One region of the Marinobacter sp. AN1 genome, then DNA from elsewhere that is predicted to be linked to it. Evidence: predicted binding sites of a transcription regulator. Region 1 holds the regulator's gene; each other region holds the start of a gene.
The links. Region 1 encodes sigma-54, which starts transcription at its own class of promoters, with help from an activator protein. Its sites were predicted from a motif close to ANTGGCATNNANNTTGCTNT; they were not measured.
Positions count from the first base shown of each region.

Region 2: the regulator sigma-54 is predicted to act here: its motif matches at 2,583-2,602, upstream of flhA (flagellar biosynthesis protein FlhA).
Region 3: the regulator sigma-54 is predicted to act here: its motif matches at 4,740-4,759, upstream of LJ360_RS16810 (sigma 54-interacting transcriptional regulator).
Region 4: the regulator sigma-54 is predicted to act here: its motif matches at 4,729-4,748, upstream of glnA (glutamate--ammonia ligase).

Region 1 covers NZ_CP110342.1:1,485,474-1,493,269, forward strand. Annotated here, with positions in the region: gene LJ360_RS06735 (YhdP family protein) at 1-337, shown strand, start outside; gene LJ360_RS06740 (carbon-nitrogen hydrolase family protein) at 388-1,218, shown strand; gene yjgA (ribosome biogenesis factor YjgA) at 1,224-1,760, opposite strand; gene LJ360_RS06750 (HPr family phosphocarrier protein) at 1,764-2,033, opposite strand; gene rapZ (RNase adapter RapZ) at 2,030-2,920, opposite strand; gene ptsN (PTS IIA-like nitrogen regulatory protein PtsN) at 2,984-3,451, opposite strand; gene hpf (ribosome hibernation promoting factor) at 3,545-3,853, opposite strand; gene LJ360_RS06770 (RNA polymerase factor sigma-54) at 3,883-5,400, opposite strand; gene lptB (LPS export ABC transporter ATP-binding protein) at 5,639-6,364, opposite strand; gene lptA (lipopolysaccharide transport periplasmic protein LptA) at 6,414-6,908, opposite strand; gene lptC (LPS export ABC transporter periplasmic protein LptC) at 6,892-7,512, opposite strand; gene LJ360_RS06790 (KdsC family phosphatase) at 7,509-7,796, opposite strand, start outside.
Region 2 covers NZ_CP110342.1:2,809,733-2,817,528, reverse strand. Annotated here, with positions in the region: gene flhB (flagellar biosynthesis protein FlhB) at 1-353, shown strand, start outside; gene LJ360_RS12920 (uracil-xanthine permease family protein) at 551-1,852, opposite strand; gene upp (uracil phosphoribosyltransferase) at 1,854-2,492, opposite strand; gene flhA (flagellar biosynthesis protein FlhA) at 2,687-4,864, shown strand; gene flhF (flagellar biosynthesis protein FlhF) at 4,889-6,256, shown strand; gene LJ360_RS12900 (MinD/ParA family protein) at 6,348-7,166, shown strand; gene LJ360_RS12895 (RNA polymerase sigma factor FliA) at 7,198-7,796, shown strand, end outside.
Region 3 covers NZ_CP110342.1:3,627,772-3,635,567, forward strand. Annotated here, with positions in the region: gene LJ360_RS16790 (uroporphyrinogen-III C-methyltransferase) at 1-743, shown strand, start outside; gene LJ360_RS16795 (heme biosynthesis HemY N-terminal domain-containing protein) at 740-1,966, shown strand; gene LJ360_RS16800 (putative 4-mercaptohistidine N1-methyltransferase) at 2,437-3,180, opposite strand; gene senA (selenoneine synthase SenA) at 3,205-4,554, opposite strand; gene LJ360_RS16810 (sigma 54-interacting transcriptional regulator) at 4,912-6,303, shown strand; gene LJ360_RS16815 (transporter) at 6,313-7,377, shown strand; gene LJ360_RS16820 (hypothetical protein) at 7,421-7,796, opposite strand, start outside.
Region 4 covers NZ_CP110342.1:1,014,514-1,022,309, reverse strand. Annotated here, with positions in the region: gene LJ360_RS04575 (porin) at 1-37, opposite strand, end outside; gene dtd (D-aminoacyl-tRNA deacylase) at 529-972, opposite strand; gene pip (prolyl aminopeptidase) at 1,102-2,064, opposite strand; gene typA (translational GTPase TypA) at 2,529-4,340, opposite strand; gene glnA (glutamate--ammonia ligase) at 4,902-6,305, shown strand; gene LJ360_RS04550 (DUF4124 domain-containing protein) at 6,480-7,004, shown strand; gene glnL (nitrogen regulation protein NR(II)) at 7,456-7,796, shown strand, end outside.

The sequences.
Region 1 (7,796 bases):
CGGCCAGGGAACCCTGAAGCAGGGTACCCTGAGCTGGAATCCGGATCTCCAGCTGGCGGGCCCTTCAGGTGCCCTGCGAATGTCCGGTTCCACGAACCTTGCAAACCGTACGCTGGACATGCGGCTGGTAGTGATCCTGCCCCTCACCCAGAACCTGCCACTGGCGGCGATCCTCATGGGGGCATCACCTCCCGTTGGCGGTGCGCTGTTTGTGTTGGACAAACTGCTGGGGGAGCCATTGAGTAAACTGACCAGTGCAACCTATAGTGTCGGTGGCACCTGGGACGATCCCGAGGTCAACCTGCGCAATATCTTTGACGCCGGCAACCAGGACTGAGGGTTCCGAAGGACCGCTATCCGATCGAAATCCTGCACCAGGAGGACGCTATGCCCAAGACAATGGTCGCCGCTATCCAGATGGTCAGCACCCATGATATTGATGACAACCTGCACCAGGCTTCCCTGTTGCTGGCCCAGGCTGGCAAGCAGGGGGCGAGGGTAGCCGTGCTGCCGGAAAACTTTGCCGTGCTGGATACTGCGAATATGCCGGTCCATGGTGGCCGGGAGGTCAGCGTCGATGGCCCGATTCGCCGCTTTCTTTCTGAGCAGGCCCGCAAGCACGGTATCTGGATCGTTGGTGGGTCGCTACCCATTGCGGCCAGGCCTGATGGTAGCCCCCTGGCGAGCAGGGTGAGGGCAAGTTGTATTGTGGTGGATGACAGCGGTGTCGAGGTCGCCCGATACGACAAGGTCCACCTGTTTGATGCCATGGTGGAGGACAGTCAGGGGCAATACCGTGAATCGGATACCTTTGAGCCTGGTGAGCAGCTGGTGACCGTGGATACACCCGCCGGACGGCTGGGCCTGGCGATCTGTTACGACTTGCGGTTCCCGGAGATTTTCCGGCAACTACGGGAGCAGCAGGTGGACTGGATAACCCTGCCAAGCGCCTTTACCTGGCAGACCGGCGACGCCCACTGGCATCCGCTGATTCGTGCCCGGGCCATTGAGAACCAGGTATGGATGGTCGCGCCGGGGCAGGGTGGTCAAAACAGCGAGCGGCGCCGGACCTATGGTCACTCGATGGTTGTGGACCCATGGGGCAAGGTAGTGAAAGAACTTGCCGAAGGCGCTGGCGTGATCACGGCAGAGCTTAATATGGACTATCTGCAGGAAGTGCGCCAGCGGATGCCGGTATGGGAGCACCGCCGGCTCTGACGCTTTCAGGCGGATTTTTCGGATTCGTCGATACACTCCCGCAAATAACGGAACAGCTTCCTGGCCTGGCCAGTATTCTTGCCGGTCTTGACGTCCTTCTGGGCGTTTCGCAGCAGGTTACGCAGGTGCTGCACATCGGTGGCAGGGCATTGCTCAACGAATCCTGATACCGCGGGGTTGCCCTCCTCGATCAGGCGGTCGCGCCAACGTTCGGCCAGGTGGTGACGACGAGTGTGCTCCTCACTGCCTGCGTCAAAGGCCTCTACCGCCCGGCGCAGGGCCTCCGGATCTACTTCGTTGCGAATGACCTTGCCCACGTACTGGAGGTGCCGGCGGCGAGCCTCGTGCTGGTGGATCCGCCGGGATTCCACGATGGCCGCTTTCAGCGTTTCACTCATGGGCAGGCCCGTGAGCTGGTCATCACTGAGGTCCATCATGCGCTTACCCAGATCCTGGAGAGCGTGCATTTCACGCTTCAACTGGGATTTGCTCTTGATGGACTCGTCGTCCTCCGGAACCCGGTTATCTTCCTGTTTGCTCACGTCTTACTCGCCCTCGCCAAAATAGTCGTTGATCAGTGCCTCGAGGGCAGCAATCGCCTGTTGCTCGTCCGGCCCCTCGGCCACCAGTTCTACCTCTGTTCCCTGGCTCGCTGCCAGCATCATCACGGGCATGATGCTCTTGGCATCCACCTGGCGGTTGCCCTTGACCAGTTCCACGCGGCTGTCGTACCGGGACGCGGTTTCGACGAGTTTCGCCGCAGCGCGGGCGTGTAGCCCAAGTTTGTTAATGATGGTGACGGACTGGCGAATCATGGGTTACCACGGTGTTGCGGGTTCAGGTGAGGCAACTCCGTGTGCCGGGTCTGAACCTGGTTGTAGGATTTGCTGAAATAACGGGACAGCTGTTCGCAGACGTACACCGAACGATGCTGGCCGCCGGTGCAGCCAATGGAGATGGTCATATAACTGCGGTTGCTGTTGCTGAACTGGGGCAGCCAGGTTTCCAGGAACCGGGTCAGGTCGTCGATCATCCGGTTGGTCATCGGGTCCGATCCCAGGAAGTCGATCACCGGCTGGTCGACGCCGGTGAAACGGCGCAGCTGGGGATCCCAGTAGGGATTGGGCAGGCAGCGCACATCCAGCACGTAATCAGAGTCCACCGGTACCCCGTGTTTGAAACCGAAAGACTGGAACAGCAGGGCCAGGTCCTGCTCGCTCCGGCCGATAATGCGCTGCTTGACGGTATCCCGTAACTCGTACATGGACAGCTCGGTCGTGTCCAGGTAGAGGTCTGCCAGCTGGGCAATAGGTTCCAGTAATTTCTTTTCGTACCGTATGGCCTCAGTCAGGGAAGTCTGGTCGTCGCTGAGGGGGTGTTTGCGACGGGTGGCGTGGAAACGTTGCAGCAGCGACTGCTCGGTGGCATCCAGGTAGATAATTTCGGTCACGATGCCAGCTTCCATCAGGCGCTGATGGATCGCTTCGAAGTTGGCAATCTCATTGGACAGGTTGCGGGCATCGATACTGACCGCGATATTTTCCAGGCGGCTGCCGGAGGTTCCGGCCATTGCCTCGGTGGTCAGCGGGAACAGCAGGCCAATGGGCAGGTTGTCGATGCAGTAGAAGCCCAGGTCTTCAAGCACGTGGAGTGCGGTACTCTTGCCGGAACCGGAGCGGCCGCTAACGATGATCAGTTTCATGGGACTGGTCCTCTGGTAGCTTTGCCGAAGCCGTTGTGGGCGTCGGGCGACATCCGGACCGGATCAGCGGTTTCCGGTTATCTTCTGATAGAGCCCGTCATTGCTGGTGCAGGCCCGCAGGGCATCGCAGAAACTACGGTCATTGAACTGTTCGGCCAACTGGCTCAGCAGTTCGAGGTGTTCAGAGGTGGCTTCCCGGGGCACGATCAGTGTAAACAACAGGTCTACCGGCTGGTTGTCAATGGCGTCAAAGGCCACGCCTTCTTCCAGCGTTACCAGTGCTCCCACAACCCGGGTGCAACCATCCAGACGACAGTGTGGAATGGCAATACCCTGACCAATACCAGTGCTGCCAAGGCGCTCCCGGGCGATCAGGTTGTTGAAGATCTGGGTTTCGTCGAGTTCCGGGTACTGGCCAGCCACTTTTTCGGAAATGAACTCCAGAATGCGCTTCTTGCTGGTGCCATTAACACGGCACAGCGTCAGTTCCGGCGCCAGGATGTTGTTGATGGTCAAGGTCGAATCGGTCATGGATTCTCATCGGTCCCGATAAAAAAATGCTGCGGTACGAGGTCGTACCGCAGCGTTGTGAGTCAGATTATAGCCGTTACAGTGTCACAATCGTTAGCGGGCCGTGGCTCCGTGCGCCCGATCAACGTTCTTTTCCTTGTGCTTGAGGATCTGGCGGTCAAGTTTGTCTACCAGTGCATCAATAGCAGCGTACATGTCGTCGTTCTCGGCCTTGGCGTGAATTTCGCCGCCTACGACATGCAGGGTGGCCTCTGCAATCTGACGTACCTTCTCCACTTCCAGCGTCACCTGGCAGTTACTGATGTGATCGAAGTGGCGTTCGAGCTTCTGGAATTTTTCGTTGATGTAATCCTTCAGCGAGGGAGTCAGTTCTACGTGATGACCGGAAATGTTCATTTGCATGGGCTTCTCCTGTTTGTCAGACCCTTTGTTCAGACCAGTCGTTTCCGCTCGTTTGAGGGCGGAATGTGCATGGCTTCACGATACTTGGCTACCGTGCGCCTGGCCACCTTTATGCCCTGCTCTCCCAGCATGGTGGCAATCTTGCTGTCGCTGAGCGGCTTTTTCGGGGTTTCTGCCGCGATCAGTTTGCGGATCATGGCACGAATGGCTGTGGAAGAACATTCGCCGCCCTCCTCCGTGCTTACATGACTCGAGAAGAAATACTTCAGCTCGAAGATGCCACGGGGGGTGTGCATGTATTTTTGCGTGGTGACCCGGGAAATGGTGGATTCGTGCATTTCCACGGCCTGGGCGATGTCCGACAGTATCAGCGGTTTCATCGCTTCTTCCCCATGGTCCAGAAAACCCTGCTGATGTTCAACAATTCGTGTCGCGACCTTTAACAGGGTTTCATTACGACTCTGCAGGCTCTTGATAAACCACTTGGCTTCCTGGAGCTGGTCGCGCAGGTAGGTGTTATCAGCGCTGCTGTCCGCCCGGCGTATAAGCGAAGCATAGCTCGTATTGACGCGAATACGCGGTGCAATCTCCGGGTTCAGCTCCACCCGCCAGCGACCATTGTCCTTGCGAACAATTACATCGGGGATGACATAGTCCGGTTCGGACCGGTCCAGTGCATTGCCGGGGTGGGGGTTGAGGGAGGTGATGACGGCCAGCACATCCCTTAGCTGGTCTTCTTTCAGGCGGCTTCGGCGAAGCAGCTGGGCGTAGTCACGGTTGCCCAGCAGGTTGATGTAGTGGGTGATCACCAGCCGGGCCTTGTCCAGCCAGGGGGTGTCCGGGGGTAACTGGTTAAGTTGTATCAGCAGGCATTCCTGGAGATCCCTGGCGAATACGCCCGGGGGGTCAAAGTGCTGCAGGCGGTGGAGTACTGCCTCCACTTCGTCCAGTTCGACGGGGTCGTCATCGGTTTCGTCTTCCAGGCCGGAATGTATGTCTTCCGGCGTGGCCGTCAGGTAGCCCCGTTCATCCACAGCGTCCAGCAGGGCATGGGCAATGGCGCTGTCTCGCTCGCTCAGTGGAGTCAGGTTGAGCTGCCACTCGAGGTGGTCCCGCAGGGTTTCGGCGGCGGGGTTGCGGCTGTCAAAATCCATGTCGTTGTCGTCATCGCCGCGGGAGGCGGGTGCTGGCGCCGACTGGTAAATGTCATCCCAGGCGGTATCCACTGGCAGGTCATCGGGAATGGTGTCACCGCTGTTGTTCTCTGCCGACCAGTCGGATTCCTCCCAGGTGTTGTCCGCTGCGCTTTCGCCCTCAGAGGCGGACACGGATTCATCGCTGCGCTCGTCCCGCTCGTTGTCCCTCTCGGCATCAGAACTTTCCTGGTCGTCGTCCTCGGAGGTTTCCAGCATGGGGTTGGAGTCCAGTGCCTGCTGGATTTCCTGTTGCAGGTCCAGGGTGGACAGCTGGAGCAGACGGATCGCCTGTTGCAGTTGCGGGGTCATTGTGAGGCTCTGACCCATCTTTAACTGTAAGGAGGCTTTCATCACCATGAGTTCACGTCCATCACCCTTCTGAGGTTACCGATAACATGTGTTAGCCCGAAGTTGTCTGATCCAGCTCAAAAAACTGGCAATATCAGGGAAAAATATCAGTGTTACCGGATACTTGGAATTAACAAGCAAGTTCTTTGCCGAGTGTACCCCCTTGCCGCATTGAAGACAATTGCTGCAACCGGCGCCAGTTTACAGATCGGGGCAGGGCGTACCGGAATCGCCGCCGATCTCAGAGCCTGAATTCATCCCCGAGATAGACGTCTTTGACCTGCTGATTGGCCAGGACTTCTTCCGAGGAACCCGAGGCAATAATGTGTCCACTGCTGACGATATACGCCTTTTCGCAGATATCCAGGGTTTCCCGCACGTTATGATCGGTGATCAGCACACCGATGCCCTTGTCCCGCAAGTGGCGGATAATCTGCTTGATGTCACTCACCGAGATCGGGTCCACGCCGGCAAAGGGTTCATCCAGCAGGATGAAGGCTGGTTCCATCGCCAGGGCTCGGGCTATTTCCACTCTGCGACGCTCCCCGCCGGAGAGGGCCATGCCGGCGCTGTCACGGATGTGGGTAATGTGGAATTCCTGCAGCAGCTCTTCCATTTTTTCTTCCCGCTGGCGCCGGTTCAGGTCCTTGCGGGTTTCCAGTATGGCCATGAGGTTGTCGCTCACGGAGAGCTTGCGGAAAACAGAGGCCTCCTGGGGCAGGTAGCCTATACCCTGACGGGCGCGCCCATGCATGGGCAACGGTGTGATGTCCTTGCCGTCTATACTGATGTGGCCGTGGTCCGCCGGCACCAGGCCAACGATCATATAGAAGCAGGTGGTCTTGCCGGCCCCGTTAGGGCCAAGCAGTCCGACGATCTGCCCGCTCTCGATACTCAGGGAGACGTCGATGACGACTTTTTTCTGTTTGTAGCTCTTGGCGAGGTGGTTCGCCTGTAACAATGCCATAGCGAGTGCCGTCAGTTACTGCTGGATGAACTGTTGCCCCTGGGCTGGATCACCATTCGACCCGGCCGGATCCTTCACCGGTTTCAGTGCGGCCTTCACCGGTGACAATCCGGTTGGCCGTGTCGTAGTTGATGATGGCGCCACGGAACTCGTCTTCCCCCTGCTCAACAACGGCCTCTTGCTCAAAGCGAAGCAGGTTCTCACTGGCGGAGTAATGGATCTCCAGCGCTTCGGCGTGGACGGGGCCCTCGGTTGCGGTCGCAGGCCGGTCGTAAGTGGCCGGGCGGCCCCGGGCGTGGATGCGGTCCAGTCCCTCGCTACCCCTGTAAACGTCGACCCGGTCAGCTGTGAGCAGCACGTCACCTTGGCGAACGTCGACATTGCCCCGGTAAATGGCGGTGCCCTGATTGTCGTCCAGGCGGGCGGAGTCCGCAGTGATCCGGATAGGCTCGTCCGAGTTCATGTCGAAAGCGCCAGCCGGCAGAGTGGCAACCAGCGTTACCAGGACAAGCAGGCAGCGCAGCGGGCTACTGACGGGTTTCATAGATTCCCTCAACGGAGTTCTCCAGTTCCAGCACCCGCTCATCGAGCCAGCCGGTCAGGCCGCGGGCATGGGTGATGTTTCCCGGTGATGTCAGGGTGACCGGGCGATCAGTCGTCGCTGTTCGGGAGGCATTATCAATGCGAAGGTATTCGGTAAGCAAGACAGCATCACCCCCGCCTGTACGACGGATCACTTCCACGTCACCCTCCAGGTCCATCACCTCGGCGGCCATATCATACAGGCCGGTGTTTGCGGTGATCAGCCAGCGCAGGTTTGCCTCATGATCATACAGAGTACCGTCAGGGGCCTCCAGAAAGGCCTCTTTACGGTCATCGAACTGTTCAGTCCGGGGACTGGTGAGGACGATTTCGGGTCGCCCGGACGCATCAAAGGAGCGGAAAATACCCTGATTTACAAAGGTGTCAGGCTCGGTTTCGCCCCGCAGGGCAATGGCAGCGGTATCCACAGAGCGGGGGTCATCGCTTTGCCAGAGCATGTAACCGAGCACGACAGCTGCAATGGCCAGGCCCGGATTGCGGACGCGTGGGTGGGCCAGGAAATCCAGCAGACGGATCAGGAGATTGCGATCATCCTGGTCACTCATTCGGTCTCTCCAAGCCAGCGCTGCAGCTCTGAGTCGAGAGTGCCCCGGGCCGCCAGCAGCAGGTCGGTCAGCTCTCGCACCGCGCCATTGCCCCCGGTGGCGTGGGTGCAGTAATCGGCGTGCTGGCGAACAAACCAGTGTGCGTTGGGCACGGTAACGCCAAAGCCTGCATAGCGGATTGCAGCCAGGTCGGGCAGGTCGTCCCCCATATAGGCAATCCCGGACGGCGACAGCTGGCGACGGGAGGCGATTTCCTGCAGGGCTGTTACCTTGTCTTCACGTCC
Region 2 (7,796 bases), 1.3 Mb from region 1:
TGCCGACGGCGGATGTGGTTATCACCAACCCGACGCACTATGCGGTGGCGTTGAAGTACGATCAGAAGTCCATGGGCGCGCCGGTGGTGGTGGCCAAGGGGGCCGATGAGGTGGCCTTCAAGATCATGGAGATTGCCCGGGAGAACAAGGTGGAGCTGCTGCGCACGCCGCCCCTGACCCGTGCGGTTTACCACAACACCAAGGTAGGTGAGGAGATCCCTGATGGCCTGTACATGGCGGTGGCCCAGGTGTTGGCCTATATCTTCCAGCTACGGCAGTTCCGCAAGGGGCACGCGCCCAAGCCGACTATGCCGAACTTCCCCATTCCGAAGGATATGCGGCGGGATATCTAGGCTCTGGGTATTTGAGTTCTGCTTGCTGGTCTGAAGCTTTTGGTGGAGGTACAGCTTGGCCGGGGGGCTTTCTTCACCGCATTGGGGTGGCAGGACGCCCCTCCAATGCGGCGGAAAAAGCCTCCCCCTGGTTGCCGCCTCCCCGCAAACCTGCAGTCTAGGAGCAGACAACACCCGTCCGAGAGAAGGCTTTACCCTCAGTGCTCGTGATGAGCCCGCTCACCCCAGGCAGTATCCGACCCGGGAAGCACCAGGTTCAGCAGAATGGCAACGATGCCACACAGGGCAATACCCTCCACCCCGAAAATCGCCATACCGCCAATACCGAACACCAGGGTCACACCCACGATTACCAGGTTGCGGGCCTGGGACAGGTCCACCTGGTTGCGGATCAGGCTGTTCAGCCCCACCACCGCGATAGAACCGAACAACAGGCACAGGATGCCGCCCATCACCGGAACCGGGATTGTCTGCAGGGCCGCGCCGAACTTGCCCACAAAGGCCAGTACGATAGCCACCCCTGCAGCCCACAGCATTACCCGCGGGTTAAAGTTCTTCGTCAGCATCACCGCTCCAGTCACCTCGGAATAGGTCGTGTTGGGCGGTCCGCCCAGGAACGCGGCGGAACTGGTGGCCAGGCCGTCGCCCAGCAGGGTGCGGTGCAGGCCCGGCTTCTTGAGGAAGTTCTTGCCGGTCACGTTGCTGATCGCCAGCACATCACCGATGTGTTCAATGGCCGGGGCAATGGCCACCGGAATCATGAACAGGATCGCCCCCCAGCTGAATGAAGGGGACTGGAAGGCCGGCATGGAAAACCAGGCCGCTTCCGCAATCGGGGAGAAGTCCACAATCACCGGCGTTACGTTGAAAACGCCGGACAGCCATGTGAGCAGGTAGCCAACGATAATGCCGACCATAATGGGGATCAGCCGGAAAATGCCTTTCGCCCATACGGAAACCACAATGGTCACCAGCAGGGAAATCATGGCAATCACTATGGCTGGCTTGTACGGAACCAGTTCGACTGAGCCATCACCGGTATGGCCAGTGGCCATGTTTACCGCGACCGGGGCCAGCCCCAGGCCGATAACCATGATCACCGGGCCAATGACCACGGGCGGCAACAGCCGGTTGATGAAGCCGGTGCCCCGCAGGCGCACAGCGCCGCTCAGCAGGATGTAGAGCAGGCCGGCCGCCACCAGGCCGCCGAGAATCTCCGGAATGGAGAACTGGTTCTTCGCCGCCATGATCGGTGCAATAAATGCGAAGGACGATGCCAGGAATACCGGCACCTTGCCGCCAGTGACGATGTGGAATATCAGCGTGCCCAGACCGGCAGTGAATAGCGCGACGCTCGGGTCCAGACCGGTGAGCAGGGGCATCAGCACCAGGGCACCAAAAGCCACCAGCAGCATCTGGGAACCGGCCAGGGCCTGGCGCCAGACCGGCTCGCCGGCGTAGTCCTCCCTCAGGGAAGTGGTGTGATCAGCATCCTGCATGTCAGACGTCCTTCTGCTTGGTGCCGAAGATCTTGTCACCGGCATCACCAAGGCCGGGAAGGATGTAGCCTTTCTCGTTCAGGCGTTCGTCCACGGAGGCGGTATAGATGGAGACATCGGGGTGCTTTTCCAGCACCTTTTCGACACCTTCCGGAGCTGCCACCAGGACCAGGGCCCGGATTTCTGTGCTGCCCGCCTTTTTCAGCAGGTCGATGGTGGAAATCAGCGAACCACCGGTTGCCAGCATGGGGTCGACGATCAGTGCCATGCGCTGGTCCAGTTCACCTACCAGTTTCTCAAGGTAGGTGGAGGCTTCCAGGGTTTCCTCGTTGCGGATCTGGCCCACGACACTGACCCTCGCCACCGGTATCAGGCTCAGCACACCGTCCAGCATGCCCAGGCCAGCCCGCAGGATCGGTACGATGGTGACTTTCTTGCCACCGATCTGCTCCACCTCTACCGGGCCTGCCCAGCCATCAATGGTTTCCTTGCTCAGGGTGAAATCCTTGGTGGCTTCGTAGGTCAGCAGCGATGCCACTTCCTGGGCAAGCTCGCGGAAATTCTTGGTGCTGATGTCGGCTCGGCGCATCAGGCCGAGTTTGTGCTGGATAAGGGGGTGTTTGACTTCGTGAATGGGCATGGTTCACCTGTCAGCTGGTCGGGTGGGATTTGCGCAAGGATACCGTATCGGCGCAGCTCAGTCAGGGGGGATTCTGGAGAAAATGTTAGAAATGGTATGGATCTTGCCGCTAGTCCGGGTAAGGCGGCCCGGGCGTCAAAAAAACGGCCCTGGCCATTGCAGCAAGAACCACCATTGTGGAGATTTCCGTCAACATGGACCGGGCCCTTGTCCTGAATAACGTCAAATCCCTGACGCGGGGAAACCTGGGCATTCCCATTATGCTCGTGGCACTGCTGGGCATGATGATCCTGCCGATGCCGGCGTTTCTGCTGGACGTACTTTTCACGTTCAATATTGCCCTGTCCATTACCATCCTGCTGGTGTGTGTGTATGCCCTGCGACCCATGGAGTTCGCGGCGTTTCCCACCGTCCTGCTGGTAGCTACCCTGTTGCGCCTGGCCCTGAACGTGGCTTCCACCCGGATCGTCCTGCTCAACGGGCACGAGGGTGGCGACGCTGCCGGTAAGGTGATCGAGTCTTTCGGTGCGGTACTGATCGGCGGTAACTACGCTGTGGGCCTGGTGGTATTTGCCATTCTCATGATCATCAATTTCCTGGTGGTCACCAAGGGCGCTGGCCGGGTATCCGAAGTCAGCGCCCGTTTTACCCTGGATGCCATGCCCGGCAAGCAGATGGCCATCGACGCCGACCTCAACGCCGGTCTGATCAACCAGGACGAGGCGAAGCACCGCCGGGAAGAGATTGCGCAGGAAGCGGACTTTTACGGCTCCATGGACGGTGCCAGCAAGTTTGTCAAAGGCGATGCAGTCGCCGGCCTGCTGATCCTGTTCATCAACCTGATCGGGGGTATCGGTATCGGCATGCTCCAGCACAGTCTGGATTTTGGCGTTGCCACCCAGAACTATGCCCTGCTGACCATTGGTGACGGCCTGGTAGCCCAGATTCCGTCGCTGTTGCTCTCCACGTCTGCGGCCATCATGGTCACCCGGGTAACCAGCAGCCAGGATATGGGCGGGCAGATCCTCAAACAGATGTTTGATGCCCCCAAGGCGCTGGCCATCGCCGCAGCTATCCTGATCATGCTGGGCCTGATTCCTGGCATGCCCCATGTGGCCTTCCTGGGACTGGGGCTGCTGGCGGCCGGAGCGGCCTGGTGGATCTGGAAGCAGGGCCGCCAGGCGGTTGAGGAAGACGGCAGCAGCAGCTGGCCGACAACCTCACGTAGTGGTGGCGGCCAGGCCGCGCCAACCGGCGGTGCCCGTCCGGAGGCAGGAGACCAGGGGCATGCCTTGCCGGCGCCACCGGAGAATAAGGAACTGGGCTGGGACGACGTGGCAACGGTGGATATTGTTGGCCTGGAAGTGGGCTACCGCCTGATTCCCATGGTGGACAAGTCCCAGGGTGGTCAGCTGCTCAGTCGTATAAAAGGGGTGCGGAAGAAGCTTTCCCAGGATTTGGGCTTCCTGATGCCGTCGGTGCATATCCGTGACAACCTGGACCTGATGCCCAACGTCTATCGCATCACCCTGATGGGTGTAACCATCGCCGAGGCGGAAATCCATCCGGAACGGGAACTGGCGATTGATCCGGGGCAGGTGTTCGGCAAGGTGGACGGCATTGCCGGCAAGGATCCCGCCTTCGGCCTGGATGCCATCTGGATCGAGCCGGACCAGAAAGACAATGCCCAGACGCTTGGCTACACCGTGGTTGACGCCAGCACCGTCGTCGCCACACACCTGAACCAGATCCTGCAGAGCCACGCCCATGAACTGCTCGGCCACGAGGAAGTGCAGAAGTGGCTCGACCAGTTGGAGAAAGTTTCGCCCAAGCTTGCGGAAGAGCTGGTGCCGACCACCGTGTCTATCTCCATCCTGCTGAAAGTGCTGCAGAGCCTGCTGCAGGAAGAAGTGCCCATCCGTGATATGCGCTCCATTGCCGAAGCCATCGTCAACGTCCATCCCAAGAGCCAGGACCCGAAGGTCCTTACCACGGCTGCCCGTCAGGCACTGCGGCGAATGATCGTGCAGAGCATCTGCGGTAACGACAAAGAGATACCGGTTATCACCCTGGATCCGGAACTGGAACAATTATTGCTGAAGAGTCAGCAACAGAGTCAACAATCCGGCGGCGGTGACGACATCGGCCTGGTCCTTGAACCGGGCATGGTGGAGAAACTGCAGCGCTCCCTGCAGGAGAGCGCCCAGCGGCAGGAAATGATGGGCAAGCCCGCCATCCTGCTGGTATCCGCCCCCCTGAGGCCGGTGCTGGCGAAGTTCGCCAGCTACGGGGTAGAGCGCCTGCACGTGCTCTCGTACCAGGAAGTGCCGGATAACAAGCAGATCACCATCGTGGCGTCGGTCGGCCAGTAACGACCCACCGGGAGGTAGAGACAGATGAAGGTAAAACGGTTCTTTGCGGCAACCATGTCCGCCGCCCTCAAGCAGGTCCGCGAGTCCATGGGCGACGATGCGGTGATTCTTTCCAGCCGCCGGATAGATGGCGGTGTCGAGATTGTTACGGCACTGGACTATGACGAAAACATGGCACGCCAGAAGCTTGGCGACGCTGCTGCGGACGCCACCAGCGATGGCCGCCTGGCCGAGCTGCAGGCGGAACAACACCTCCGCTTGCAGGAAGAACTTGACCGCTCCCGTAGCCGTATCCGCAACTTGCGGGAGCAGCGCGGTGGCTACGAGCCCCGGCAGCGGACTCCGGCTGGCAAGGAGTACCTGGATACCGACGACCTGCCATCCCTGTCATCACCCCGTCAGCCTGGCGTGCACGCGAGTGCCGCGGGCGCGGAACGGGCCCATGTTCCAAGTGAGTCCGGTGCCAGTGACGAACTGGCGGTGATGCGCCGTGAGCTGGACTCGCTGAGGGCCATGATCAGCGAGCAGGGCGCCGCTGGCCACAAGGTCACTCCGCTGGCCAGGTCGCAGGCTGACGCGGAAGAGGCCCTGGATGCAGTTCGCAAGCGCCTCGCGGAGCGCCTTGAGGAATTCGGTCTCAGTGGTTCGCTGGCGGCAAGCCTGGCCCGTCAGAGTGGTCGTGGCAAACTCGAGGATAACTGGAAGCGCTCGCTGCGTACCCTGGCAGCGGGCCTCAGAACCGGTAGTGGTGACTGGGCTACTCGTGGTGGTATCTACGCCCTGGTAGGGCCTACCGGCTCCGGCAAGACGACTACGATTGGCAAGATTGCCGCCCAGTACGTGCTGGAGCATGGCGCCGACTCCCTGGCGCTGGTCACCACCGATCGCTATCGGGTAGCGGCCCATGAGCAGCTGTTCGTGTTCGGCCGTATCCTGAATGTGCCGGTACGGGTGGTGGATGACAGCCACAGCCTTGATGAGGTGCTGGATGAGCTGGAAGACCGGCACCTTGTGCTGATTGATACCGCTGGCCTGTCCGGCGCCGATCCCGGTTGCCAGGAGCAGCTGGCCGAGCTGGCGAACAGCCGGCACCGGGTGAGTCCGCACCTGGTGGTGCCGGCCACCAGCCAGTCGAGAATCATGAAATCCATGTGGCATTGCTATAAGATGGCGGGTCTTGCAGGCTGCATAATGACCAAGCTGGATGAGGCGCTGACCCTCGGTGAAGTCCTGGGCTTTGCCCTGGAAACCGCCCTGCCTGTGGCCTGGGTCACCGACGGCCAGAAGATTCCCCAGGACCTGCATCCAGCCAATGCGGCGTCACTGGTGCGTCTTGGCGTGGAACGACTGCGGGACGTGCGCAAGCAGCAGGCCATGGCTGAAGGTGCCTGAAGTGCAGCAGCGGCCGGGAACCGGACGTGGTCGGCGCCCTGCAGGCTTATTGTGTGAATAAGTACAACCTCGGCAGGAACAGACAACCACTATGAGCAGACCACATCCGGTTCAGGTAATCGCAGTCACCGGTGGCAAGGGTGGCGTGGGCAAGAGCAACGTTTCGGTCAACCTTGGCATTGCCCTGTCACAGATGGGGCGGCGGGTCATCCTGCTGGATGCCGACCTGGGCCTGGCCAATATTGACGTCCTGCTGGGAATCAGTGCCAAGCGCAACCTCGCTGACGTGCTGTCCGGTGAATGTGACCTCCGTGACGTACTGGTTAACGGCCCCGGCGGTGTCAGGATTGTACCGGCCTCTTCTGGCACCCAGCGTATGACCCAGCTCTCCCCCATGGAGCACGCCGGCCTGATCAATGCCTTCAGCGAGCTGGGTGACCAGGTAGACGTGCTGATCGTCGATACTGCCGCCGGCATTTCCGAAAGCGTGGTCAGTTTCCTGCGGGCCGCCCAGGAGTTGCTGCTGGTGGTCTGCGACGAGCCTACCTCCATTACCGATGCCTACGCCCTGATAAAACTGATGAACCGGGACTACGGTATTAACCGTTTCCGCATACTCGCCAACCAGGTCCGTAACGAGCAGGAAGGCAAGCATCTGTTCGGTAAACTGACCCGTGTCACCGAGCGGTTCCTTGATGTTGCATTACAATACGTCGGCATGGTTCCTTATGATGAGGCCGTGCGCAAGGCCGTGCAGCGTCAGCGAGCCGTGCTGGACGCCTACCCGCGGGCCAAGGCGTCACTGGCCATCAAGGCCCTGGCGGAGCAGGTGGACAGCTGGCCCCTGCCCACATCGCCCCGGGGGCACCTGGAGTTTTTCGTGGAGCGCCTGGTAGGCAGTAACACTTGATCCATTCCTGAAGTACGGGTTAACCGGATAAATGACTTTGGCCAGAAGACTCGGAATCTACCACCAGACCGGTCGGGACAGCGCCCATCAGCTGGTGGAACAGCATGCGCCGCTGGTCAAGAAAATTGCCCTGCACCTGATGGCCCGGTTACCGGACTCGGTTCAGCTTGACGACCTTGTCCAGGCGGGCATGGTTGGCCTGCTGGAAGCGGCTGCCAAGTACCAGTCTGACCGGGGTGCATCCTTTGAAACCTATGCCGGCATTCGCATCCGGGGCGCGATTGTGGATGAGATCCGCAAGGGTGACTGGGTGCCCCGCTCCGTTCACCGTAACGCCCGTCGGGTATCGGCCGCCATCAAGGCTGTGGAGGATCGGGAAGGGCGCGAAGCCCAGGACCAGGAGGTGGCACAAGAGCTGGGTATGAGCCTTTCCGAGTACCACTCGTGTCTCAGTGATGCCAGCTCCGGCCGACTTTTTTCCCTCGATGAGCTCAATGAAACCGGCGAGCTGCCGATACAGGAACAGGAAGGTTCGGATAATCCGCTGGATGATGTGTCCGGCGCGGCATTCCGGCATAACCTGGCGGCCGCCATCAATGACCTGCCAGAACGGGAAAAGCTGGTACTCAG
Region 3 (7,796 bases), 2.1 Mb from region 1:
AGGCGGAGTACCTGCTGCGCATCGCCAACCAGCGGTTGCTGATAGAGCAGGATATCCGGGGGGCCCTCGCCGCCCTCAATTCCGCCGACGAGGTACTCCGGGAAACCGATGACGTGGGTGTCTACCCGGTTCGTGAGCAGTTGTCGAAAGAGATCATGGCCCTGCGCAGCGTGACCGATGTGGACCGCACTGGCCTTTACCTTCGACTGGAAGCCGCCCGGGAGGCTGTCAGCCAGCTAACCGACCAGGCCCTGATCGAAGAACGGGCCCCCGGCTTCAGCGCTGACCAATCCAGCCAGGATGACACCGCGACCACTGAAGAAAACACGGCAGCCAGGGCCTGGCAAAGAGCGAAGGACAGCCTGAAAGAGGTGGTATCCATCCGCCGACTGGACGAACCGGTCAAACCCCTGTTGTCTCCCGACCAGAGCGCCTGGGCCCGGCTGAACCTGCAGCTGATGCTGGAGCAGGCCGAACTCGCGGTACTGCGGGGGCATGACGACCTCTACCAACAGGCGATGGAGAAGGCCGTCACCTCCCTCGAGGACTGGTATGACGGCACCGATAACCGGGTAACCGCCCTGCGGGAGACCCTCGCGGAACTGAAAGACCGGGAAATCAACCCGGAACTGCCGGATATCAGCCAGTCCCTGTCCCTGCTCAAGGGGCGTATCGCTGGCCGGCACGTCAACAACGAAGCGCAGATGGACGGCGATAACAGCAACGGAGGCGACGAGTCATGATGCGACTGGTGATTATCCTCGTCGTTGCGCTGTTGCTCGGCCTCGGTCTGAGCCTCGGGCTGCAATACGACCTGGGATACATCCGCATCAGTCTGGGCAACTACCTGGTGGAAACCAATTTCTGGGTAGGCGTGGTGCTGCTGGTGGTTCTTACCCTGGCCCTGATGCTCCTGATCTCTGCGGTACGACGACTGACCCGCGGCACCGGTGCGGTTACTCACTGGCTCGCCCGCAGTCAGAAACGCCGGGCGCGCCGCCGGACCACCGAAGGTCTGCTGGCGCTGGCTGAGGGTAACTGGCCCCACGCCCGCAAGAAGCTCGAATCTTCTGCAGAGCAGGCGGACACCCCGCTGATCAACTACCTGGCCGCCGCCCAGGCCGCCTCGGAAGCCGGCGACCACGACGCTGTGGATGAGTTGCTGCGCAAGGCCTTTGAAAGCACTCCCGGCTCAGACCTGGCGGTGGGCATTACCCAGGCCCAGCTGCAACTGAACGCCAACCGCCTGGAGCAGGCTCTGGCTACCCTGGTACGTTTGCGAAAACAGGCCCCCCATCACCCGTTCGTTCTCAAGTTGCTGAAGAACACCTACCTGAGACTGGAAGACTGGCGGGAATTGTCCAAACTGTTGCCAGAACTGCGCAAGCGCCAGTTGGGAGATCCAGCAGAACTGGACCGGCTGGAACGGACGGTTTGGCACAACCTGCTACACCGGGCTGCCGAGGAGTGCCGGCGGCAAGGTAACCAGGATCTTTCCACTTTGACCCGGTTGTGGGACGAGCTGCCGAGCTCCATGCGCCGAGACGAGCATACCATCCGGGTGTATACCGAATTGCTGGCGAAAGCCGGCCAGGAGGCCCAGGCAGAGACGCTGCTGCGGAAAGTACTGCGCAATCACTGGAGCGACGAGCTGATTCACCTTTATGGACGCATCTGTGGTTCCAAGCCGGATGAGCAATTGCTGGCAGCAGAGCGTTGGCTGCAGGACCGGCCCAACAATCCGGAGCTGTTGTTAGCCCTGGGTCGCCTGAGTTTGCGTAATGAGTTGTGGGGCAAGGCCCGGGAGTATTTCGAGACCAGCCTGCATTTGCGTCGCAGCCAGGAGACGTTGGCGGAGCTGAGCCGTTTGAATGCCCATATGGGGGATGAGGACGCCAGCATGCGGCTTATGCAGGGCCTGGTCAGGGAAACCGGGCTGCCTGAGTTACCCATGCCGAAGGCCTGATTGTTTCATGCAATCTGGAGTGGGGGTCTGGGACTGCCTGGGTTTTGACTGGGCATTTTGGCTTGGTTGCCTGGGGCTGCGGTGGGGGACCTTTTTCCGCTGCAATTCACGGTACGTCCTGTACCGACCTTGCACCGCGCCATCCATGGCGCTGCTCCAAAAGGTCCCCCACCACATCCCCGTGCGAACTTACAGTTACCGCAACAGAGACAAGAGGCAAGACCGCGAAATATAAAGCCCGACTAAAGCTGCAGGCATTTCCCTGAAGGCAACTCCGTTGTCTGGATGTTTCGGGGTGGGGGTGCTTTCGCAGCAGCGCCATGGATGGCGCGGTGCAAGGTCGGTACAGGACGTACCGTGAATTGCAGCGGAGAAAGCACCCCCACCCCGGAACATTCCACCGAAGCCCCAGCCCCCGATGCGGCTTGTCTCAAGGCCATAAAGGTTTCACAAGATCCCTGGATCAGACGCTAAGCTTTCCGCTGCCAGGCCGTCAGCTCGGCAATGGTGTGCTGATACTTGCGAGCCGTCTCGCGGATAACGAATGGCACATCCACCGGCTCGCCGAGCAGGTCAAAGTGGGGAGCCAGTATGTCCTTCATGCCATCCAGCACCGTGAACGGCTGGCCGTGGCGCTCGAACCCGCCCACCCACTTCCCCCGGGGCGTGAACTCCTCCAGCAGGGTATAGGGTGAGCTGATTACCAGTACACCTTTGTCATTCAGCAGCTTGTGGACACCAGAGAGAAAGGCGCCCGGGTCCTGCAGGCGGTCGATCAGGTTGCCCGCAAACACCAGGTCATAGCCCTCTTGCTCCGGTCCCAGGTTGCACGCATCCGCCACCTCGAAGCGGACCCGCTCAGCACGGTTGGCGAGCTGGTGAGCGGCCAGGGAGGCGGTCGCCTGGGTGCCCAGTTCCCCCTGCTCCCGCAGGAAGTAATCCATCTGACCGTCCCGCTTGAGGGTGTTGGCGGCCTCGATGAAGCGATTGGAGAGATCCAGCGCCACGACCTCGTCAAAGGCCCGGGCCAGTTCGAAACTGGTGCGCCCTACCGCGCACCCGAGGTCCAGTGCCCGTTTTTTTTCTCGCCCGGCCATGTGCTCCAGGCAAATGCTGGCGCAGCGGGCAGGATAATTGCCAACACCGAAATAGCTGTCGCCGTAATGAAAGGCCAGGTATTGGCCCAGTAACTCGTCGGTTTCATACAAGTTCATCGTCGCTCTCCCGGGGCGGGGCGGTTACAGGGCACAGGTGCGGAAACCCGTGTACACGTCATTGCGCTGTGGCAGGTAAGCCTGGCGATAGGTGCCTCGAATCAATACCGACGAGGTGGCACACCCGCCACCACGGGTCACCTTGTGGTCACCAAACTGCAGGGTAGACATGAATGGATACATGTCCACCTTGAAGCCGTCGTAAGGCAGGAACTGGTCGCTGGTCCACTCCCAGCAGGTGCCGATCATCTGCCGGCAGCCAAAGGGGCTCTCGCCAGCTGGCATAGCACTGGCGGGCTGCCGGGCCATCATGGTGGTGTCCATGTCCACGCGCTCCGGGGTGGGCGGCTCGTTACCCCAGGGGAAGCGTCGGAATGCTTCGCCCGGGCGATTCCCCAGGGCGGCCACTTCCCATTCCGTTTCCGTCGGCAGACGTCGGCCTGCCCAGTTGCACCACGCCTCGGCTTCCCAGTATGAGACATGGATCACCGGGGCATCCGGTTCCAGTGGCTGCCACTGGTCAAACAATCGCTCCTGCCACTGGCCCTCATGCAGGCGCCAGTACAGCGGATGTCTTGGCGCCCGCAAGACCGGTTCACGTTCACCGAAGACCAGTGCTACGTCGGTTTCGCTCTGAAGCCACTTGCGACCGCCGAAGGACCAGAGCTCGGGACGGCGGTAACCGCCATCTTCCAAAAAGGCGAGAAACTCAGCGTTGCTCACCGGTGCACGGGAAATGCTGAACGCGTCCAGAGCCACTGTATGGCGAGGTTTTTCGCCATCAAACGCGAAGTCTTCACCGGCGTAGTCGGCTGACTCCCCGGGCATGCCGATCAGCCAGGTGCCAGCCGGAATCCGCGCATCTCCCAGTTGCTCGCCGCGAGCGGAGGCGGGCTTCATCACCCCCGGAGGCGGCGGGTAGCCCACGGTCTGGCGGCACCAGGTCATGGATTCTATATGCATATGCTGGTGGTAGATCGCGTAGCGATAGAGGTACCGCGACCGCTCATCCAGCGGCTGCTCCCGGATGCGTTGGGCGATCCTGTCATAGATGGTGAGCATGTAGTTCCGGGTCTGCTCCCGGCCCGGAAAGTAATCCCGGTTCCAGCGGTCCCGGTGGTCAATATGGAACGAGTCCCAGAGGTCATCCATGGATGGGTCATAGCTCGGGGTACCGTCCAGCAGGTTCAGAACAAATACCTCGTAAAAGAACGAGGAGTGGCCCATTTCCCAGAGCGGCGGGTTTACTCCCGGGTGCCAGGGTACCTGTAGCTGGTCGTCATCCAGGGAATCGACCAGCGCCAGGGTACGTTGCCGGGCATTCTCCAGAAGGCCAAGCATTTCGTCTTTCAGGGCTGTTTCGCGATCTGCCATATTTCTTCTCTTGAAGCTCTCTATGATGTCGCTGCTGACAGTCGAGTGACGATTTAAGTGGTTGTGCCCTGTCTGGAACACTGACGGACTTCACACAAGCTGAACTGTCCGTATATTTTACACGCCGCAGCAGATGCCATTTTTGTGACTTAGTTAACACACTGGTCATGCGGCAGTTCTCATTTTATGGCACATAACCTGTTTGTTTTCCCGCCAGGACCCGATGGATGCCCCGGTCGCGATTCCAGCAGCTACAAAGCAGGCGACCACAGGGGGCATCCCGGATCAGCTTAAGTCCGGCATCCACCAAACACAATGTGCGCCGGGCCCCGGCACGCTGACCTGGACGGTGGCACAATGGATTCCAAACGCAAACTCACCTGGCTGACCCATGGCACCCAAGCTGTCCAGGTGCCTGGTGTCCTGAGCTCAGGCTGGCAGGTACATCAGTTCGATTATACGGTCCCACCCCGGTTTGGACTGCCCGACGGGCATCAGGGACATGTGGGCATACTGGACCTGACTCGTTACCCGAAAGACGGCGTTCCCCACCTGGACCGCTGGTTTGAACAGCTGAATATTCCCCTGTGGATCGGCATCCTGCCAGAAGCGCCCAGCCTGAACCGTCAGCTGGCCTACCTCACCTCACTGCACTGCTCGGACTATCACACGTTACCGATCGACTGGGAAAGGCTGGCCATGGTTGCAGGGCACCTATGGGGCATGGCGGAACTTCATCAGAAGGCCACACCAGCAACCGGCGACGACTACCAGGAGATTGCACTCACCGGGGAGTCAGCTGCCATCCGCCATGTTATTTCGAGGCTCAGGCGGTTTGCGGGCACCAGTGAACCCGTGTTGATCTACGGCGAAAGCGGCACCGGAAAGGAAGCCGCGGCCCGACTGGTCCATGAACAGTCCCTGGCCCGCCATGGCCCACTGATCACCATCAACTGCGCGGCGCTGCCGGTCTCACTGACCCAGAGTGAGCTTTTCGGTCACGAGAAAGGCGCATTCACCCATGCCACGAGTCAGCGTACGGGCCGTCTGGAGGCTGCGGATGGCGGCAGTCTGCTATTGGCGGGTATTGACGAACTTTCCCTGGTTCAACAGTCGTACCTGCTCCGTTTCCTCCAGGAGGGGGTCGTTGAACGTGTTGGCTCTAACCGCCCAGTGCGGATTAACGCCCGGCTCATTGCCACGGCTTCCACGCCATTGTCCGAGCTTGTACGCCACGGCACCTTCCGCCAGGACGTGTTTTTCAGGCTGGGTGAGATGGCAGTGGAGCTGCCCCCGCTGCGCGAGCGCCCGGAGGACATCCCCCAACTGACGGAGGCCTTGCTCCAACGACTACCGCCCCACCTGTCGCCAAAGCCGGTCAGCCAGGCCACCATGCAGCGGCTGATTACCCATAGCTGGCCCGGCAACCTGCGGGAACTGCAGAACCGGTTGCGGCAGGCCCTGCTGCTGGGTGAAAGCCCGCAGATAGAGCCCATGGACCTGGGCCTGTACGGGATTCCTGCCAATGTCCACGATCACCACGACCTGAGCCTGGCCCAGTTCCGGTCCAGGGCTGAGCGACAAGCCCTGCACTGCAGCCTGGCGCTGACCCGGCATAACATTTCAGCGGCCGCCCGTCTGCTACGCATCTCCCGTGCCTCTTTCTACCGTCTGATCGACAAGTACCAACTGCCGTTATCAGACACCATCCACTCAGCCAACACACCCGGACGTCAAACCCGCCGGTAAGGAATGACCATGCGCATAGCCCGGATCCTGCTACCCCTGACAACCGCACTGGGCCTTTTGCCGGTTACGGCGCTCAGCCAACAACCTGCCCCGGACACGACCGTGGGCTCCGAAGCCCGTGAAGCCGCCTCCAACCAGGCCACCGAGGTAGCCTCCATCACCTACGACCGGGGGATCGTAACCTCCCCGGGGCGAATCACCATCGAGCCTTCCGTCTCCTATGCCCACAGCAATTCCACCGTGGTGGCCGTAGAAGGCTATACGGTCATTCCCGCCTTGCTGGTAGGGCTGATCAATATCTCGGAAGTGCAACGGGATATCTTCACTGGGGCCCTGGCCATGAAGTATGGCTTTTCCAGCCGTTTCGAGGCTGGCATACGGGTGCCCTACCTGATCATCAATGAAGACCTGCGGGAGCGGGAGGTTTTTCAGGGCACGCCCCTCGACACCATCCGCGAGTCATCCGGTGACGGTCTGGGCGATGTGGAAGTGTCGGCACGCTACCAGATCAATGATGGCCTGGATGGCTGGCCATACCTGATCGGCAGCCTGCGGGTAAAGGCGCCCACCGGCGAAGGTCCCTATGACGTGGGCCAGAGGATCATCTACGACAGCAACAACAACCCCATCGGGGTAGAACTCAGGGAGCGCCCTACCGGATCCGGCTTCTGGTCCATAGAGCCAGGCATCTCATTTATCTACCCCACCGATCCGGCGGTGCTGTTCGGCAACCTGAGCTACGTCTGGACCATGGAGGAAGATGAGGGTGAACGTAACGGTGGCACCATCGACCCGGGTGACGTTATCCGGTTCGGGTTCGGTATGGGCTTTGCCTTCAACGAACGCACCTCGTTCAGCCTGGGCTATGACCACTCGATCATCGGCGAGACAGACTATGAGCTGGATAACAGCCTGTTTGACACACGGTTTGAGCAGGTACACGTGGGCTCACTGACCTTCGGTCTATCCCAGCGGCTGACCCGGGATACCAGCCTGAGTATGGCGGTGAGCGTCGGAGTGACCGACAACGCCCCCAATGCAGAGATTACCCTGCGGCTACCGATCAACCTCTAGTGTCCTGCCTGGTTGATTCGTTAACTACTGGGTGCTGGCAGGATCAACGGCTCAACAGGCGATTGAGGTGCTCGCCCAGGTGCAGTGGCACCTGCTGGTGAACAGCAAGGTTATTGAGTTCGATATTGAGCCGGTGGATGTTCTGGATCACCGTGGAATTCAGGCTGTTCTGGATGACGGTGGTCCAGCCACTTCCGCCGATACCGGGCCCCACGGCGACCCGGGCGCCCGCCGGTTCATCAGGCTGCATGACCTGCACCACGGTTTCCATACGGTGGGCCACCTCCCCACGCATCTTCTGGTTCAGGTTCGGAATGGTCAGTCGGTTAACAATCAGTTCCTGGCCATTCAGCGCAACGATCTGGTCCAGGCCGATGGAGATCTCCAGCCCGTCCTGCATAAAACCGCCTCGCAGCCGG
Region 4 (7,796 bases), 470 kb from region 1:
CAAAGGCGATGGCTGATGCAATAGCTGTTTTTTTCATCTTATAGCTTCCTTTTGAGTTAACTCAGGTTTTTAGCGACGGGCCTGACCCGCCTGTCAGTCTCAGTACACCCGCCATCGCCAGCTCACGCTGTGAAAGCGGGGTGATGACGTCAGGCTTTTTCTCGCGGAGCCCTTCACAGTCAATCACTTACAAATCCTTCTTAAAGGATTATCTGGTTAAAGATTGTTGTAATACACTTTCCAGAATTTTGCAAATTTTTAACCAACATTTATTGGCAATGATGGTAATTTCAGGTAAGGCATGTAAGTTTCGGCTTTACGTCCTTAAACAAGATCAAGGCCACTACCTGGAAAGGGTCTACAATTCAGAGAATTAGGGACTAAAGAATTGTGGGAGCCCTTCTGCCTCCACCCTAACCGCACCAGTTTAGAGCACCTTTTGCCGTTCCGCCTTGTTCCCGCACATTAAGTGAGCGAATCCAGAAGTGACGAGACTGTAACGTTAACACTTCGCAATCACAAGTTGGCTCAGACACTCAACAAAAAAGTCACCGGCCCGTCATTCACCAGGGCCACTTTCATATCCGCTCCGAATTCGCCCTGGACCACCCGGCCTTGACCCAGCTCACCCTCTGCCTTAAGTACAAACTCCGCCACCAGCGCTCGCGCCAGATCCGGCGCAGCGGCATCGGAAAAACCCGGACGCGTACCCGACCCTGTGTCGGCGGCGAGAGTGAACTGAGGAACCACCAGGAGCGAACCACCGCAATCTTCCAGGCTGCGATTCATTCGCCCCTGGTCATCAGGAAAAACGCGGTAGCGGGTGATTTTGTGGAGGAGAGCATCCACCTCGTGGGGGGTGTCCTTGCGCTCGACCCCGAGTAACAGCAGGAGGCCCAGATCAATGCTGGCGATCGTTTCGCCATCCACCGATACCGAGGCCCGGGTTACCCTCTGGATCAATCCTTTCATGTCATCCCTGAAATGAGGCTGGTTTGAATACGGATCGGATTCTATCGGCGGAATACCCCGGGCGCAAGTTGGTCAGCACCCAGGCACCCGATTTTTGAGGGACTTCGATGGGGTGAGCAATGGCCCCGGTCAGGCGAGGCGCGGCTCTGCCTGACGGGAAACGGTTTCCACCGCGCGCATCAGTGCATCAATGATCGGAGGCTCCGAGGCTGAGTGCCCGGCATCCCGGATAATGCGGAGTTCGGCCTGTGGCCAGGCTTCACTGAGGGCAAAGGCGTTATCCAGCGGGCAGACCATGTCGTAACGACCGTGGACAATCACGCCGGGTATATCCGCCAGCCTGTGGGCATTGGCAACCAGCTGCCCCGGCTCCAGGAAGGCATTATTCATGAAGTAGTGGCACTCGATGCGAGCCAGGGCAATGGCGGTATGCGGGTGCGCGAAATGCTCCACCACCCGGGGATTGGGGTGCAGCGTGGCGCAGCGCCCCTCCCACACCGACCAGGCCTTGGCCGCCTGGATCTGCTCCAGCTCGTTCTCGCTGGTCAGGCGCCGGTAGTAGGCACTGACCATATCGTTCCGTTCGGCATCGGGAATAGGCGCCAGGTAGTCCCGCCAGTAATCCGGGAACACCCTGCCCGCGCCACTCTGGTAAAACCATTGGATGTCTTCAGGGCGGCACAGGAAGATGCCCCGCAGCACCAGGCCCAGCACCCGCTCCGGGTGGGCTTCTGCATAGACCAGGCTAAGCGTGGAGCCCCAGCTGCCGCCGAACAACATCCATTGCTCGATACCCAGGAATTCCCGCACCCTCTCCAGGTCTTGCACCAGCACCTGGGTGTTATTGCCCTCCAGCTCCGCCAGTGGTGTCGAGCGGCCGGCACCCCGCTGGTCCAACAAGATAATCCGGAACCGCTCAGCATCGAAGAAGCGCCGGTACCAGTCCTCACAACCACCGCCCGGGCCACCGTGAACGACAATGACAGGAATGCCGTCCGGGTTGCCGGATTCTTCCAGATACAGCTCATGGGGCGGATCCACCGCGAGACGGTGGCGGGTGTAGGGTTCGATTTCGGGGTAGAGGGTGAGCATTGGCAACTCCTTGTCGTGACCACAAGGAGTCTAGCGGAGACAGGGGTAGGAAATACAGTCGGGTAGATGTTGTCCCTCGCGATGTCTGCAAAGGCTTTTATTCCATGGAATCTACGGCCCTTCGACAGGCTCAGGGCGATCGGGGGGATTGGCTGAGGGCTGAGAGGGTGACTGACTCAGGGCGATCGGGGGATTGGTTAAGGGCTGAGAGGGTGACTGACTCAGGGCGGACGAGAGGATTGGCTCAAAGCGGGTGGAAGACAGGCTTAAGGCAGACGGCGGACAGGCTCAAGGCGGGCGGAGGACAGGCTCAAGGCAGACTGAGGACAGGCTCAAGGCAGACTGAGGACAGGCTCAAGGCAGACCGAGAACAGGCTCAAGGCAGACCGAGAACAGGCTCAAGGAGAACGGAAGATAAGCTCCGTTCGCCCTGAGCCTGTCGAAGGGCGTGGCAGATCCGCGCCTTACTTCTTGCCAGCCCGCTTACGCTCGTTCTCGGTGAGGAACTTCTTGCGCAAACGAATGGACTTCGGCGTCACTTCCACCAGCTCGTCGTCGTCGATGAACTCCAGCGCCTGCTCAAGGGTGAACTTGATGGGCGGCACCAGGGCAATGACTTCGTCCTTGCCAGAGGCACGCATGTTGTCCAGCTTCTTGGCCTTGGTGGGGTTCACCACGATGTCATTATCACGGCTGTGGATGCCGCACAGCTGGCCTTCGTAGATTTCCTGGCCTGGCTCCAGGAACAGCTTGCCGCGACTCTGGAGGGTTTCCAGGGAGTAGGTCATCGCCGTGCCCTTGGCCATGGAAATCAGCACACCGTTCTGACGGCTGCCCATGGCGCCCTCTTTCAGCGGACCATAGTGGCTGAAGGTGGAGGTCAGGATACCCGTACCGGAAGTCATGGTCAGGAAGGTGTTACGGAAACCGATCAGACCGCGGGCCGGAATGGTGTATTCCAGGCGTATGCGGCCCTTGCCGTCCGGGATCATGTTGGTCAGGTCGCCCTTACGCAGGCCCATCTGCTCCATCACCGGGCCCTGGTGCTGCTCCTCGATGTCGACGATGACATTCTCGTAGGGCTCCTGCTTCTTGCCGTCAATCTCGCGGATCACCACTTCCGGGCGACCCACGGCCAGCTCGAAATTCTCCCGGCGCATGTTCTCGATCAGAACGGACAGGTGCAGTTCGCCCCGGCCGGAAACCTTGAACTTGTCGGCGGACTCGCCTTCCTCAACTCGCAGCGCGACATTGTGCAGCAGTTCTTTTTCCAGACGCTCCTTGATATTGCGACTGGTGACGTATTTGCCTTCCTTGCCGGCGAACGGGGAGTCATTGACCTGGAAGGTCATAGATACGGTGGGCTCGTCCACAGTCAGCGGCGGCAGGGCCTCAACGGCATTGGGGTCACACAGGGTGTCCGAGATGTACAGCGGATCCAGGCCGCTGACACAAACGATATCGCCAGCCTGGGCCTCTTCCACTTCCACACGCTGAAGGCCGGAGTGGCCCATGATCTTCAGGATACGGCCGTTACGCTTCTTGCCATCGGCGCCAACAGCCACAACCGGGGTGTTGGTTTTTACCTGCCCACGCATGATGCGGCCGATGCCGATTACCCCCAGGAAGCTGTTGTAGTCCAGCTGGGAGATCTGCATCTGAAAGGTGCCTTCCGGGTCGACGTCCGGGGCGGGAACATGGTCAACAATGGCCTGGAACACCGCGTCCATGTTGTCGTCCAGCGCTTCGTGCTCCATACCGGCAATACCGTTGAGCGCACTGGCAAACACAATGGGGAAGTCCAGCTGCTCGTCGGTGGCGCCGAGGTTGTCGAACAGGTCAAACACCTGGTCCACAACCCAGTCAGGACGGGCGCCCGGGCGGTCAATCTTGTTGACCACAACGATGGGGCGCAGGCCAGCGGCGAACGCCTTCTGGGTGACAAAGCGGGTCTGGGGCATGGGACCGTCGATGGAATCCACCACCAGCAGCACACTGTCCACCATGCTCATGACCCGCTCAACCTCACCGCCAAAGTCGGCGTGGCCAGGGGTGTCAACGATGTTGATGTCGTAGTCGTGCCATTTCAGGGCCGTGTTCTTGGCCAGGATGGTGATACCACGTTCCTTTTCCTGGTCGTTGGAGTCCATAACCCGCTCGCTCTCGAGCTCTTTACGGTCAAGGGTGCCGGACTGGCGCAGCAACTGGTCTACCAGGGTGGTTTTACCGTGGTCAACGTGGGCGATAATGGCAACGTTTCTTAACTTATCAATCACAAAAAAATTCCTGTGGCATGTCTGGTGACCTGAGAGGGTCGCGCGTACGGGCCGCAGATGCGGTCGCCGACATGCCATCTCAAATCTGAAAATGAATACTCTCCCGGCATGACCGGCATTGCAGCCGGTGCCCCACCGTGGAAGATAGGCAGTGAGGAGAAATTGCGCGCGCAGTATATAGCAAAGTCGATGTCGTTTATATGAAGAAAAACGCCTATCCTGTTTCGGTGCAAGACACGGCAAGCTGCACTACAAAGGATCATTCGCAGGCAATATTGCACCTCTTTGGTGCACAAAACCTGTATAACTGGCATGCACTGCCCCACCGCGGAGCGGGAGCCGTCCCCGGAAGGGCCGTAGTTGCGCCGTTGTGGCGCGCCGACGAAAAACTGGCAAGCACATTGCATTCACTCAGGACAGCCGAATGTCAGAGCGACCCTGGCACTTTTGATATCCCCGGGTTGCTGCAGCAACAGATCGGACCTCAGCATCGCTGAACGATCCGGCATAACGAACACCGAAAAACACCCGCAGCACGGGTTAACTTACGGAGTAAGCACAATGTCCAAGACAATTGATCTGATCAAGGAACACGAAGTCAAATGGATCGACCTGCGATTCACTGACAGCCGCGGCAAGGAGCAGCACGTGACCCTGCCGGCCACCGAAGTGGACGAGGACTTCTTTACAGAAGGCAAGATGTTCGATGGCTCCTCAATCGCCGGCTGGAAGGGGATCAATGAATCCGACATGATCCTGATGCCGGACGACGAAACCTCCGTGCTGGACCCGTTCACCGAAGAAACCACGGTCAACATCACCTGTGACATCGTGGAGCCCTCCACCATGCAGGGTTACGAGCGCGACCCCCGCTCGGTGGCCAAGCGTGCCGAAGAATACCTGAAGTCCACCGGAATCGCCGAAGGCGCCCTGTTCGGCCCTGAGCCCGAGTTCTTTGTGTTCGACTCTGCCAAGTGGGCTGTCGACATGAAAGGCGCCATGTACGAACTCTACTCTGAAGAAGCCGCCTGGGTATCCGGCGAAGACTTCGAGCGCAACAACATCGGCCACCGCCCGGGCGTGAAAGGTGGTTACTTCCCCGTTCCACCGGTTGACAGCCTGCACGACCTGCGTGGCGCCATGTGTGCCGCCATGGAATCCATGGGCCTGGAAATCGAAGTGCATCACCACGAAGTGGGTACCGCTGGCCAGTGTGAGATCGGTGTTGGCGCCAACACCCTGACCCGCAAGGCTGACGAAGTGCAGATCCTGAAGTACTGCGTGCATAACGTGGCCCATGCCTACGGCAAGACCGCCACCTTCATGCCCAAGCCGGTGGTTGGCGATAACGGTTCCGGCATGCACGTACACATGTCCCTGAACAAGGATGGCAAGAACCTGTTCGCTGGTGACGGCTATGCCGGTCTGAGCGAAATGGCCATCTACTACATTGGCGGTATCATCAAGCACGCCAAGGCCATCAACGCTTTCACCAACAGCTCCACCAACAGCTACAAGCGCCTGGTGCCGGGCTTTGAAGCACCGGTCATGCTGGCCTACTCGGCCCGTAACCGTTCCGCTTCCATCCGGATCCCCTACGTGAGCAGCCCGAAAGCCCGTCGTATCGAGGTGCGTTTCCCGGATCCGTCCGCCAACCCGTACCTGGCTTTCGCGGCCCTGATGATGGCCGGCCTGGACGGCATCCAGAACAAGATCCACCCGGGCGATGCCATGGACAAGGACCTGTACGACCTGCCGAAGGAAGAGGCGCTGGAAATTCCCACCGTGGCCGAAACCTTCCAGGAAGCCCTGGACTGCCTGGCGGAAGACCACGAGTTCCTGACCCGTGGCGGCGTGTTCACCGAAGACATGATCAACGGCTACATTGACCTGAAGCGCGGCGAAGTAGAGCGCCTGAACATGACCACCCACCCGGTTGAGTTCGAGCTGTACTACTCCTGCTAAGACCGGTGAGGTCTGAGCGCTGCTTCGCGCAGTAGTGACGACTCAAAGCCCCGCCATGCGCGGGGCTTTTTTTGTGACTTTTACCTCACCGTAACCTAAGGCGACGGATGCTCCATTGCATTGCATCCCGCGTCTGCCGATAATCCGGCCATGGTCCACAGAAAGGTCCCGGATATGAAAGCTCAGTTCCTGATTGCTGCCGTCGCAACGGCATTTCTTTCCCTGCCGGCCCAGGCCGAGGTCTATCGTCAGGTAGACAAGGATGGCAACGTTACCTTCACCGATGACCCCCAGGGCAAGGCCGAGCGATTGGACGTCAAGCCGGTGACCACCATCACAATGCCCAAGCCGGAAACCGTCAGGAAGCAAATGAAGGAAGACGACGGTGAAATCGGCGACCAGGATGCCTATGACTCCGTAACCTTCCTGGCTCCTAATGACGACGAGGCTTTCCACAGCGGCAGCGGTAATGTGCAATTCCAGGTTGCCAGTGACCCGGCCCTTCGCAGGGGGCACCGCTTCGAGATCACCCTCGATGGCCAGCCTGTGGGGCAGACCAGCTCCGGAACTGTCTCGGTCAGCAACGTTTTCCGTGGCACTCACAAGGCCGGTGTAAACGTGATTAACGCCGAGGGCGAGCGGGTGTTCACCGGCGACTCCATCACCTTTACCATCCATCGTCCCTCCGTTCTGAACTGACACATCGGCTTGCGCGGTTTTCCGTCCAGCCGGACAGCCGCGCGAAACCTCCGCCAGACCTCCTCTGCCCTCCTCCAGGCACACCCCTTAAAACCCATCTTTTGCACCATTTTAGTGCTCCTGCACCATTTAGAGACCATACTCTGGTCAGGGACAGGGCGTTCCGTGCAACGGACCTTGTCAGCAGGGCCCTGAACGCACCGGTTCTTTCTTCCGCCCTGAGCGCCCTTGCCCGCAAATAGCGCATTCTGGGCGCCTGTTCGGCAATAAACTGCGATGCTATCTCAGTTCTGGCTCAATTCTGGATCGGTTTTTGCAATTTAACTGGGTGACAGCCGGGGGAATGCAGGCGAAAGGTTTCGCAGAACCAGGCAGAGACAAAGTATGGCCGACAGACAGGGCTGACAGCCGAGCGAAAAATGGCGCAGGGTTCAGCGACTGAGGGAGCTACATGGCAGCGGTTACGGACTACAAAAGCATTCTCGATAACCTCACCACGGCGGTGATCGTGGTGGACAGCAGTCTGCGGATCGATTACCTGAACCCGGCTGCCGAGAGCATGCTGGAAACCAGCCTGTCGCGAGTGCGGGGACTTCGATTGGCCGGGCTGCTACTGGAAACAGACCAGTCCCTTGACACCCTGCAGACGGCCGTCGAAACCGGGCAGACCTATACCCGTCGGGAGGCCGAGTTCCTGCTGGCCACCGGCAACCGGCTGACCGTGGATTATTCCGTGACCCCTTTTGGTGCAGGCCCGGACCGACTGCTCCTTGAAATCCAGCCCCGTGACCG